Regions from separate parts of the Pseudomonas sp. LBUM1666 genome, predicted to be linked through region 1. Evidence: predicted binding sites of a transcription regulator. Region 1 holds the regulator's gene; the other holds the start of a gene.
What was found. The regulator FliA, encoded in region 1, starts transcription of late flagellar genes. The targets are predictions, from matches to a motif close to CTAAAGTTTNNNNNNNNNNNGCCGNTAA.

Region 1 (5,989 bases):
GCCCGCGGATTCCGGATGATTTGCATCTACCGCGTCGTCATCAGTTGGTCAGTCGCGCCGTCAGCGTGCAAATGCAAGAAGAACCCAGCGAAGAAGCCATGGCCGACATGTTCGCTGATATTTACCACAGCCCGACCAAGCAGGTCGGCTGAGGTATTAATGAACAGTTTTTGTACCTACATCGATGGTCTGCCATGCATTGTTCAGTTAGTGAACGCGCAGCCAGTAATGTGGCCTCCGTCTAAGTAAGACAAGGTAAAGAAAATTCATGGGCAGCATGCATCCCGTACAGGTGATCGCGGTGACCGGCGGCAAAGGTGGCGTCGGGAAGACTAACGTGTCAGTGAACTTGTCCCTGGCTCTAGCAGAGCTCGGTCGACGCGTCATGCTGTTGGACGCCGATCTGGGGCTGGCGAACGTCGACGTCCTGCTGGGACTGACACCCAAACGAACTTTGGCCGACGTGATCGAAGGCCGCTGCGAGCTGCGCGACGTACTGTTGCAGGGCCCTGGCGGCATTCGCATCGTCCCGGCCGCGTCCGGCACACAGAGCATGGTTCATTTGAGCCCGGCGCAACACGCCGGCCTGATCCAGGCGTTCAGCGATATCGGTGACAACCTCGACGTGCTGGTGATCGACACCGCGGCGGGCATTGGTGAATCGGTCGTCAGTTTCGTTCGCGCAGCGCAAGAAGTCTTGCTGGTGGTCTGCGACGAACCGACCTCGATTACCGACGCCTACGCACTGATCAAACTGCTGAACCGCGATTACGGCATGAACCGCTTCCGCGTCCTGGCCAACATGGCCCAGAGTCCGCAGGAAGGGCGCAACCTATTCGCCAAGTTGACCAAGGTCACGGATCGCTTCCTTGACGTCGCCTTACAATACGTCGGCGCGGTGCCTTACGACGAAAGCGTGCGCAAGGCTGTGCAGAAGCAGCGCGCCGTTTACGAAGCCTTCCCGCGGTCCAAGTGCTCACTGGCGTTCAAGGCCATTGCACAGAAGGTCGATACCTGGCCGCTACCTGCCAACCCGCGTGGGCACCTGGAGTTTTTCGTCGAGCGCCTCGTGCAACAAACCGCAGGACCTGTGCTATGACAGCCGGTGGCTATAACCTCTACAAGAAGTCGGCACGTGACGCGCAGTACGAGCTGATCGAGCGTTACGCGCCACTGGTTAAACGCATTGCCTACCACTTGCTGGCGCGTCTGCCAGCCAGTGTCCAGGTCGAAGACCTGATCCAAGCCGGGATGATCGGCCTGCTTGAAGTGTCGACCAAATACGACGCCAGCAAAGGCGCGAGTTTCGAGACGTACGCGGGCATTCGAATCCGCGGCGCGATGCTCGATGAAGTACGCAAGGGGGACTGGGCGCCACGTTCGGTCCACCGCAATACCCGGATGGTCAGCGACGCGATTCGCTCGATTGAAGCTAAAACCGGTCGTGACGCTAAAGATCACGAGGTTGCGGCCGAACTCCAATTGAGTCTCGACGATTATTACGGGATTTTGAACGACACCCTGGGCAGCCGGTTATTCAGTTTCGACGATCTGTTGCAGGACGGCGAACACGAAGGGCTGCACGAGGATGGCGCCAGTGCTCATCTCGAGCCGTCACGCGATCTGGAAGATGAACGCTTCCAGGCGGCGCTGGCGGACGCGATTGCCAATTTGCCGGAGCGTGAGCGACTGGTGTTGGCGCTGTACTACGACGAAGAGTTGAATCTCAAGGAAATCGGTGAGGTCCTGGGGGTCAGCGAATCTCGGGTCAGCCAGTTACACAGCCAGTGCGCGGCCCGTTTGCGGGGGCGTTTGGGGGAGTGGCGAGCGCGCTGAAGGCAGTGTGGGGACACTGCGAACGCGGCTGGTGGGGTGTTGAACCTTACCGGTCCCGATCTGTTGTGCTCCAGACAGTCATTGAGTGCTTTGCCGGATTGATTGAAATGGCGCGTCCAGGTGCTGGGCGCGTTTAAGACTGCTTGGAGGTCGAATTGGACAAGAACATGAAAATCCTCATCGTTGATGACTTCTCAACGATGCGGCGGATCATTAAAAACCTGTTGCGTGACCTTGGGTTCACCAACACGGTCGAGGCCGACGATGGCACTACCGCCATTCCGGTTCTCAACAGCGGCAGCATCGACTTTCTGGTAACAGACTGGAACATGCCTGGCATGACCGGTATCGACCTGCTGCGCCACGTGCGTGCCGATGAAAAGCTCAAGCACCTGCCGGTGCTGATGGTGACCGCTGAAGCCAAGCGCGAGCAGATCATCGAGGCAGCCCAGGCCGGTGTTAACGGCTATGTGGTCAAGCCCTTCACGGCCCAGGCGTTAAAAGAAAAAATCGAGAAGATTTTCGAACGCATCGGTTGATGTGCGAAGCCACTGCGCCACGGGGGAGCTATGGAGCATAACGAGTCTTCACAGGGCGATTTCGAATCGACTCTGAAAAAACACGCGGTCGAACTGGTCGAAAGCCTTGAAAAAGGCAGGTTCGGCGACGCTGTGCAACTGATCCATGAGCTCAATCAGACCCGTGACCGTGGCCTGTATCAGGAAGTGGGCAAGCTCACCCGCGAGCTGCATAGCGCGATCGTCAATTTCCAGATTGACCCGCACATGCCGCAAGCGGAGGAAGTCTCGCAGATCACGGATGCCACCGAGCGTCTGGGTTATGTGGTCAAGCTGACCGAGGCTGCTGCCAACCGCACCATGGACCTGGTGGAAAACGCCACGCCGCTGGTCAACGGCCTGAGCAACGAAGCCCAGGCCTTGAGCACCGATTGGGGACGGTTCATGCGTCGCGAAGTCGGGGCTGAAGAGTTCCGCGAACTGGCCCGGCGAGTCGACGGTTTCCTGACACGCAGCAGCGAAGACAATCGCGTTGTGTCGAGCAACCTCAACGACATTCTGCTCGCTCAGGATTACCAGGACCTCACCGGTCAGGTGATCAAGCGTGTGACCCAATTGGTCACCGAAGTTGAAAGCAACCTGCTCAAGCTCGTGCTTATGGCCAGTCAGGTGGACCGCTTTGCGGGCATCGAACATGACCGTGAAGCGATGCTGGCAGAAAAAGATCCGCAAAAACATCTCTCTCAGGGTGAAGGTCCGCAGATTCATGCCGATAAAAGAGAAGACGTTGTGTCCGGTCAGGACGATGTGGACGATTTGCTATCCAGTCTTGGATTTTAGGTTTTTAGGTTTTTAGACCTTTAGGAGCACCCCCTTAATGAGCTTCGGCGCCGATGAAGAGATCCTTCAGGATTTCCTGGTTGAGGCCGGCGAGATTCTAGAGCAACTGTCCGAACAGCTGGTCGAGCTTGAAAGCCGACCCGATGATGCGGACTTGCTCAATGCAATTTTTCGCGGTTTTCACACTGTAAAAGGAGGCGCCGGCTTCCTCCAGCTCAACGAGCTGGTGGAGTGCTGTCACATCGCCGAGAACGTGTTCGACATCCTGCGCAAGGGTGAACGTCGCGTCGACTCGGAACTGATGGACGTGGTTCTCGAAGCGCTGGATGCGGTGAACGGCATGTTTACCGAAGTCCGCGAGCGCAGCCCGATCACGGCTGCCACGCCAGAATTGCTTGCGGCACTGGCCCGCCTGGCCGAGCCGCAAACCGCCGATGAAACGGCACCGGTCGCCGAGGTGGTGGAACAACCTGCCGCCGAGAGCGAATCGGGTGACATCACCGATAACGAATTCGAACAACTGCTGGACTCGCTGAACGCCGTCAAGGCTCAGGCAGAAGCCCCGGCAGCTGTGCCAGCGCCGAGCAGTAATGCGTCGGCCAGCGACGAAATAACCGATGCCGAGTTCGAGTCGTTGCTCGATCAACTGCACGGTAAAGGCCAGTTCGCCGTCGATGCGGTAGCCCCGGCGCCAGCCGCACCGGCTGCCCCGAAAGCGGCAGGCGACAGCTCCGATATCACCGACGACGAGTTCGAAGCACTGCTCGATCAGCTGCACGGCAAGGGTAACTTTGCCGTTGATGCGCTGGAATCGGCCATTGCTGCGGTCCCGGCCCCGGCTGCGCCAACCGCTAAAGCGGCTGGCGGCGATCTGATCTCCGATCACGAGTTCGAATCGCTGCTCGACGAATTGCACGGCAAAGGCAAGTTCACCGAGGTTGGCACTGGCGCAGTGGTTTCTGCTCCTGTCGCCAAGGCGCCAGCACCGGCTGCGAAACCCGTTGCCAAAGCGCCCGAGCCTAAAGCCGAAGCGCCGAAGCCTGCCGCTGCTGCTGCCCCGGCCCGTGCCCCGTCCGCGCCGCCACCGGAAAAACCGGCCAGCGAAGCCGAGACCACCGTACGGGTCGATACCGCTCGTCTCGACGAAATCATGAACATGGTCGGCGAGTTGGTACTGGTGCGTAACCGCTTGGTCCGTCTGGGCCTCAACAGCGGCGACGAAGCCATGTCCAAGGCCGTGTCGAACCTCGACGTGGTCACGGCCGACCTGCAAACCGCGGTCATGAAGACCCGGATGCAACCGATCAAGAAGGTCTTCGGGCGCTTCCCGCGTCTGGTTCGCGACCTGGCTCGCCAACTCAAGAAAGAGATCAACCTGGAACTGGTCGGCGAAGAAACCGACCTCGACAAGAACCTCGTCGAGGCCCTGGCCGATCCGCTGGTCCACTTGGTGCGCAACTCGGTCGACCACGGTATTGAAGAGCCGGCCGAGCGTGAAGCGATGGGCAAGCCTCGCAGCGGCAAGGTGATCCTGTCCGCTGAACAGGAAGGCGACCACATCCTGCTGTCCATCTCCGATGACGGCAAGGGCATGGACGCCGATGTTCTGCGCGGCATTGCCGTGAAGAAAGGCTTGATGGACAAGGATGCAGCGGATCGCCTCAGCGAATCCGATTGCTTCAACCTGATCTTCGCGCCGGGTTTCTCGACCAAGACCGAAATTTCCGATGTCTCCGGACGCGGCGTGGGTATGGACGTGGTGAAAACCAAAATCGCCCAGCTCAACGGCACCATCAATATCTATTCGACCAAGGGCAAGGGCTCGAAGATCGTCATCAAGGTCCCGTTGACCCTGGCGATCATGCCCACGCTGATGGTCATGCTCGGCAACCAGGCGTTTGCGTTCCCGCTGGTGAACGTCAACGAGATCTTCCACCTCGACCTGTCGCGCACCAACGTGGTGGACGGCCAGGAAGTGGTGATCGTGCGGGACAAGGCGCTGCCATTGTTCTACCTCAAACGCTGGCTGGTCAGCTCCGCCGCTCACGAAGAGCAGCGCGAAGGCCATGTGGTGATCCTTTCGGTGGGCACTCAGCGGATCGGCTTCGTCGTCGATCAACTGGTGGGCCAGGAAGAAGTGGTCATCAAGCCATTGGGCAAAATGCTCCAGGGAACCCCGGGCATGTCCGGCGCCACCATCACCGGTGACGGCCGCATTGCGCTGATTCTCGATGTTCCGAGCATGCTCAAGCGTTACGCCGCACGGCGTATTTGATTCTGGTGGGGCGGGGCGACTGAGCCTCGCTCCGTCTAACGGAGTGTTTATGGCAGTTAAAGTCCTGGTGGTGGACGATTCGGGGTTTTTCCGCCGCCGCGTCTCGGAAATTCTTTCAGCGGATCCGAATATCCAGGTCGTCGGCACGGCGACCAACGGAAAAGAGGCGATTGATCAGGCGCTGGCCCTCAAGCCAGACGTGATCACCATGGACTACGAGATGCCGATGATGGATGGCATCACGGCGGTGCGGCACATCATGCAGCGCTGCCCGACCCCGGTGTTGATGTTCTCCTCGCTGACCCACGAAGGTGCTCGGGTAACCCTTGACGCGCTGGACGCCGGCGCGGTGGATTTCCTGCCGAAGAATTTCGAAGACATCTCCCGCAACCCGGAGAAGGTCAAGCAACTGCTGTGCGAGAAGATTCTCAGCATCTCGCGCAGTAACCGTCGCGCCAACACCTACAGCGCTCCGGCACCTGTCGCCGCACCCGCCCCGACGCCTGCACCTTCGAGCGTC
Region 2 (5,989 bases), 650 kb from region 1:
CGCAACTGCTCGCGCTCATTCTCGCCGCTCGCTTTCGCAAGCCCTGGCCGATCATCGCCGGTATCGTCGCTGCAACCCTGGCCAACCACGCGGCCGCCGGCGCGGTAGGTGCCTGGGTCGGTAGTTTCTTCTCGAATGCGACGCTGCACTGGATCCTCGCCGCGAGCTTCACCGCGACCGCATTGTGGACCCTGGTGCCGGACAAGATGGATGACGACGAAGCCAGCACCGCCCGCAAGTTCGGACCGTTCCTGACCACGCTAATCGCATTTTTCCTTGCAGAGATGGGTGACAAGACTCAAGTCGCCACGGTGATGCTCGCTGCGCAATACCCGGAACTGTGGCTGGTGATTATCGGCACTACCGTCGGGATGTTGATTGCCAACGTGCCGGTGGTTTTGGCGGGTAACTTTGCCGCGGATAAATTGCCGTTGACCTTGATCCGTCGCCTGGCGGCGTCGGCGTTCTTCATCCTCGCCATTGTCGCGGTGTACAAGGCGATGCAGAGCAGTGGTTGGGTTTGACGCGGTAGGTCAGTCACACCGCGTCATCGTTCTTCGCGAGCAGGCTCGCTCCCACATTGATCTCCAGTGGACACAAAATTTGCAAACAATGGAGATCCAGTGTGGGAGCGAGCCTGCTCGCGAAGGCGTGAGCAGCCGCGCTACATGACTATCAGGATTTCCTGGCTTTCTCGTACAGCGGCATGACTTTCGGGATCGCCGCCTGCAACGAAGCAATACGACTCGACGACGCCGGGTGAGTGCTCATGAACTCCGGCGACGAACCTTCCGAGGCCTTGGTCATCTTGTTCCACAGGGTGATCGCGGCGTTCGGGTTGTAACCGGCGCGAGCGGCCAGTTCCAGGCCGATCAGGTCCGCCTCGTTTTCATTGGCGCGACTGTTGGGCAAGGTCATGCCGTAGTTGGCCACGGTATCCGCCAACGCCAGGCTGCCCTGACCCAGACCGAACAAGGCACCGGCGCCCTGCTTGGCCATTTCGATGCCGTAAGCCTTGGACATCGCTTCACGACCATGCTCGCGCAGGGCGTGGGCGATTTCGTGGCCCATGATCGCCGCGATCTCATCGTCGGTCAGTTGCAGGCTGTCGATCAGCCCCGTGTAGAAAATGATCTTGCCGCCAGGCCCGCAGTTGGCGTTGAGTTCGTCGCTCTTGATCAGGTTGACTTCCCATTTCCATTGGGCCGAATCCGGACGGAAAACCGGCGCCTGGGCAATCAGCCGGTCGGCAATCGCCTGGACACGTTTGGCCTCGTTACTGGTCTTGTCCAGCACGCCTTTGGTGTTCGCCTCGCCGACAGTCTTTTGATAAGACTGGGCGTACATCTGGTTGACCTCGTCGGTCGACAACATGCTGAACATGTACTGCTTGCGCTCAACGCCCACCGCGCCACCGCTGGTGGTATTGACCGACTGACAACCGGCGAGCAGCAGACCTGCGCTCAGTGCACACACAACCAATGTCTTGTTCATCAAAAATCTCCCTGAAACATGCGGCGTATCCTAGGCGGTGAATTGTATCGGCGCCAGATACAACGGACGTGCAGCACGCACTAATTCATTTACGACATCAAACATTCCAAAACAGCCAATTCGCCAAACTCCGCTCATGGCCATCGACACCCCGCCGATACAGCACCGCAGACGTCCTCTTGCGTGCGGAGCACCCATGAAATTCAAGTCGATCCAGTTTTCCGTGGCGGCCCTCGCCGGCGCCATCGTTCTTAGTGTCGTGGCAGCCCTGGTGCTCTACGCGTTGTTTTCCGGCGCACGGACACAAGACATGGTCCAGCAGCGGACCCAGGCACAATTCGAGCAAGTCATCGAACAACGCCTGACGTCACTGGCGCAAACCCAGGTCAGCCAGATCCAGCGCGAGCTCGAAGCGCCACTGCTGATTGCCGGCGGACTGGTGCGAGTCAACGCATTAATCGGCACACCGGGCGCCGATGGACAGCCGCAGCTGAGCCTCAGTCGTGAGCAGTTAATCAGCCTGATCAAGGAAAACGTCACCAAGAACCCGAAAATTCTCGGTACCTACATCGGCTGGGAAAAAAACGCCCTCGATCACAACGACGCGGCCTACGTCGACACCCAGGTGGTCGGCATCGACGCCAGCAACGGCCGCTTCCTGCCGTGGTGGTTCCGCAACGAAGACGGCAGCCTGGGCCTGGACAAACTGGTGGACGTCGACGACCAGAAAACCCTGTCCACCGGCGTACGCGCCAGCGAGTACTACCTGTGCTCGAAAGAAACCAAAAAATCCTGCGTGATCGATCCGGCGCCCTACAAAGTCGGCGACAAGATCGTCATGCTCGCCTCCTTTATAGAACCGATCATGCTCAACGGGGCCTTCCAGGGCATCGTCGGCGCCGACTTGTCGGTGAACTTCATTCAGGAAATGCTCCTCGGCGCGAATCAGAAGTTGTACAGCGGCGCTGGTGAAATGGCCCTGATTGGCGGCAACAGCCGGATCGTTGCCTACACCAAGGACCCGAGCAAATTCGGCGAGAAGGTCAGCGACATCCTCGACAGCCAGCAGATCGCCAACATGGCCAATCTCAAGCGCGGCGAAGTCACCTACACCGTCGACAAGGTCCAGGGCCGGATCGAGTTGTACCTGCCGTTCGGCATCGGCCAGACCGACGCTCGCTGGACCCTCATGCTGCAACTGCCGCTGAACGCGGTGATGGCCGACCTGCAAAAACTTCAGGGCGATCTGGACGCCCAGCGCAAGTCCGACACCTTCGGCATGGCCATGGTCGGCTTGTTGATTGCCGGTATCGGCTTGCTGGTGATCTGGCTGGTGGGCCACGGCATTGCCCGGCCGCTGAAGCAGATGGTTGCCATGCTCGACGACATCGCTCAGGGCGAAGGTGACCTGACTCGACGCCTGACCAGCGACCGCGCCGACGAATTGGGCTCCATCGCCAAAGGCTTCAACACCTTCCTGGCCAAGTTGCAGGTGATGATCACCCAGGTGGTGACTTCGGTGCAGAGCGTCAGTGATTCGTCGGAACACACCGCCGACATCGCCATCCGCACCAACATCGGCGTGCACAAGCAAATGGCCGAGATTGATCAAGTCGCCACTGCGGTGCATGAAATGACAGCGACCGCTCAGGACGTGGCGCGCAACGCGACTCAGGCTGCGCAAGCCGCCAGCCATGCCGATCAAGCAGCGGCGCAGGGCATGCAAATCGTGCGGGACACGTCGAACTCGATTGGCGTGCTGGCGATAGAAATCGGTAAGGCAGTCAGCGTGGTGCAAACCTTGGCCAAGGACAGCGAGAACATCAATGCGATCCTGACGGCAATTCGCGGAATCGCCGAACAGACCAACCTGCTGGCCTTGAACGCGGCCATCGAAGCGGCCCGCGCCGGCGAACAGGGACGCGGTTTTGCGGTGGTGGCCGATGAAGTGCGCAACCTGGCGCAGAAGACTCAGAAAGCCACTGAAGAAATTCAGACCATGATCCAGCAGTTGCAACAAGGCACCCGCGATGTGGTGCGGGTCATGGAGGACAGTCAGAGCCGCACCGATGAAAGCGTGCAGCATGCGGCGAAAGCAGCCGAGGCGCTGGAGACGATTACTCAGGCGGTGTCAGTGATCAACGACATGAACACCCAGATTGCCAGTGCGGCCGAGGAACAGAGTGCGGTGGCTGACGACATTAATCGGAACGTGATCAACATCGGGCAAGTGGCCAATGAAGTGGCGGGCGGGGCGGATGAGTCGAGTGCGGCGAGTGCGGATCTGACCAAGTTGGCTGAGCAGCAGCGGCGGTTGATCAATCAGTTCAAGGTCTAAAGCGCCCCCTCACCCTAACCCTCTCCCCAGGGGGCGAGGGGACAGACCGAGGTGTTCTTAGAGTTACATCGACCTGAATTACCGAGTCGAACTCAGGTTCTGAAAGCAACCGAGATCGGCTCCCTTTCCCCCTCTCCCCTATGGGGAGAGGGCTGGGGTGAGGGGTGGCTCTTGAATCACACATCGCTCTAACCGGGGGTAAGACACTCCGGCCCATTGAGCTTCGGATCATTCACCAGATTCGCCAACACCCGCTCGCGCAACGCCGCGGGTTCACTGGCGAGCAACGCTTGCAAAGCATGCAACGGAGTCTCTGGATTGAGCCACGCCTCCTGCCCCGCCGCATCGAGAATCAACGGCCGGCGCTGACTCGCCGCCGGCTGCGTGATCACCGCCGTGCTCAGCCACACTTGCTCCTGCACTGGATACGCTTCCCAAATCGCCGCAAAGAACAGCGTCGAGCCCTCCCCCGGTGTCAGCCAATACGGACGCTTGCGGGTTGTGCCGCGCCATTCGTAAAAACCGTTGGCCGGCAGCAAGCAACGGCGCTCGCGCAGGGCTTGGCGAAACATCGGTTGTTCAGCGACGGTTTCGGCCCGGGCATGGGCCGGTGTGCGGGACAGATCGGTCAGCCACGGCGGCGTCAAACCCCATCGCGCTCGGGCCAACTCGCGCTGGCCGTCAACGCCCGCACGCAGCATCAGCACCGAATCGTTGGGAGAAATATTCCACTGGGCCTGCTGATCGGCGGGGAAGCCAGGCAGGGCCGCGAAGGCGGGGTTCCAGCGAAACAGGGCATAACGTCCGCACATGGGGCAACACGACTCTTGATAAAACGAACGTCAGCCTAACAGACCAGCGTGCCAGGAAAACTTTCCGGTTCATCGCCGGGCATCGGCAGCGCGGCATTGTACGCGCTGATTAACTCCCGGGCGTATTCCGCCTGGTCGTTATCCACCGATAATCCCAGCAGACCGAAGATCGGCAATTCGCCGGTGCCACCCAGTAAATCGCGCCCCACCAGATGCGCTTCGATGCCCTCGCTGGCCAGCATGCTTTGCAGCAACTCACCTTCCATGAGGTTTTCCGGCTCGTAGATTCGCTGCATGGGGTGCCCCTTTCATTCGTTTTCGCTGTGAACTTCGAGCAACCATTCCTGACCGTCAGTCTGCAGGACAAACGTGATGGGGCGACAACACACCGGACAGTCTTCGATATAGGTCTGATCGCCACCGGACAAGTCCAGAACGGCCTCAGCCTCTTCACCACAATACGGACATTCGTAGCGCTCGGTTTCCAGCATCGCGGTCTCCCAGGTGACTTGTGCGTATAATCGCCGGTCTATTTGCAGGGCTATTTTTGTCTGGCTAACTTTTCAGACCGTGCCCCGTTGGTTTTCGATCAAAACCTTTACTTACCCTAGCCGTTTCTAACAAGAGAGCATGATGGGCGAATTCGATGCCATCCGACCGTACGACGATAGCGAAGTCCCAGCGGTGCTGGACCGACTGCTCGGCGACAAGGCGTTTCTAGACATCCTCATCCACTTCCGCTTCCCGCGCTTTGCCGGTGCTTTCGGCTGGGCGCTCAAACCTCTTATAGCTCATCGGCTGCGCCGTGAGTTCGCCGGCGTCACCTCCGTGGCCACGCTGCAGGATAAAGTCGAGATGTACGTCGACCACACCATCGAGCGCGCCACGGACGGGGTGACGTACACCGGCGTCGAGCAGTTCAAGTCCGGCAGCGCCTACCTGTTCATCGCCAACCACCGCGACATCGTGATGGACCCGGCCTTCGTCAACTATGCCGTGTACCACGCCGGCCTGCCGACACCGCGCATCGCGATCGGCGACAACCTGCTGCAAAAGCCCTTCGTCAGCGATCTGATGCGCCTGAACAAGAGCTTCATCGTGCACCGTTCGATCACCGGTCGCCGCGAGAAGATGGCGGCGTATCAGCTGCTGTCGGCTTACATCAACCACTCGATCCGCAACGATTGCGCCTCGATCTGGATCGCCCAGGCCGAAGGCCGGGCCAAGGACGGCGACGATCGCACCGAGTCGGCGATCCTGAAAATGTTCCACATGAGCCGCAAGGACGAGCCCTTCGGCGAAGTGATTCAGTCGCTGAACGTCACCCCGGTGTCGATCAGCTACG

Region 2: a site for FliA is predicted at 1,628-1,655, ahead of ACA056_RS23980 (methyl-accepting chemotaxis protein). Genes of this name have one in related genera too.

What each region holds. Positions count from the first base shown of each region.
Region 1 is NZ_CP166789.1:4,563,004-4,568,992, reverse strand. Features, by position in the region: gene flhF (flagellar biosynthesis GTPase FlhF) at 1-152, shown strand, start outside; gene fleN (flagellar synthesis regulator FleN) at 269-1,099, shown strand; gene fliA (RNA polymerase sigma factor FliA) at 1,096-1,836, shown strand; gene ACA056_RS20885 (chemotaxis response regulator CheY) at 2,004-2,375, shown strand; gene ACA056_RS20880 (protein phosphatase CheZ) at 2,406-3,194, shown strand; gene ACA056_RS20875 (chemotaxis protein CheA) at 3,232-5,469, shown strand; gene ACA056_RS20870 (protein-glutamate methylesterase/protein-glutamine glutaminase) at 5,519-5,989, shown strand, end outside.
Region 2 is NZ_CP166789.1:5,213,152-5,219,140, forward strand. Features, by position in the region: gene ACA056_RS23970 (TMEM165/GDT1 family protein) at 1-524, shown strand, start outside; gene ACA056_RS23975 (M48 family metallopeptidase) at 676-1,494, opposite strand; gene ACA056_RS23980 (methyl-accepting chemotaxis protein) at 1,691-3,832, shown strand; gene ACA056_RS23985 (SOS response-associated peptidase) at 4,021-4,644, opposite strand; gene ACA056_RS23990 (putative signal transducing protein) at 4,680-4,940, opposite strand; gene ACA056_RS23995 (CPXCG motif-containing cysteine-rich protein) at 4,953-5,135, opposite strand; gene ACA056_RS24000 (1-acyl-sn-glycerol-3-phosphate acyltransferase) at 5,278-5,989, shown strand, end outside.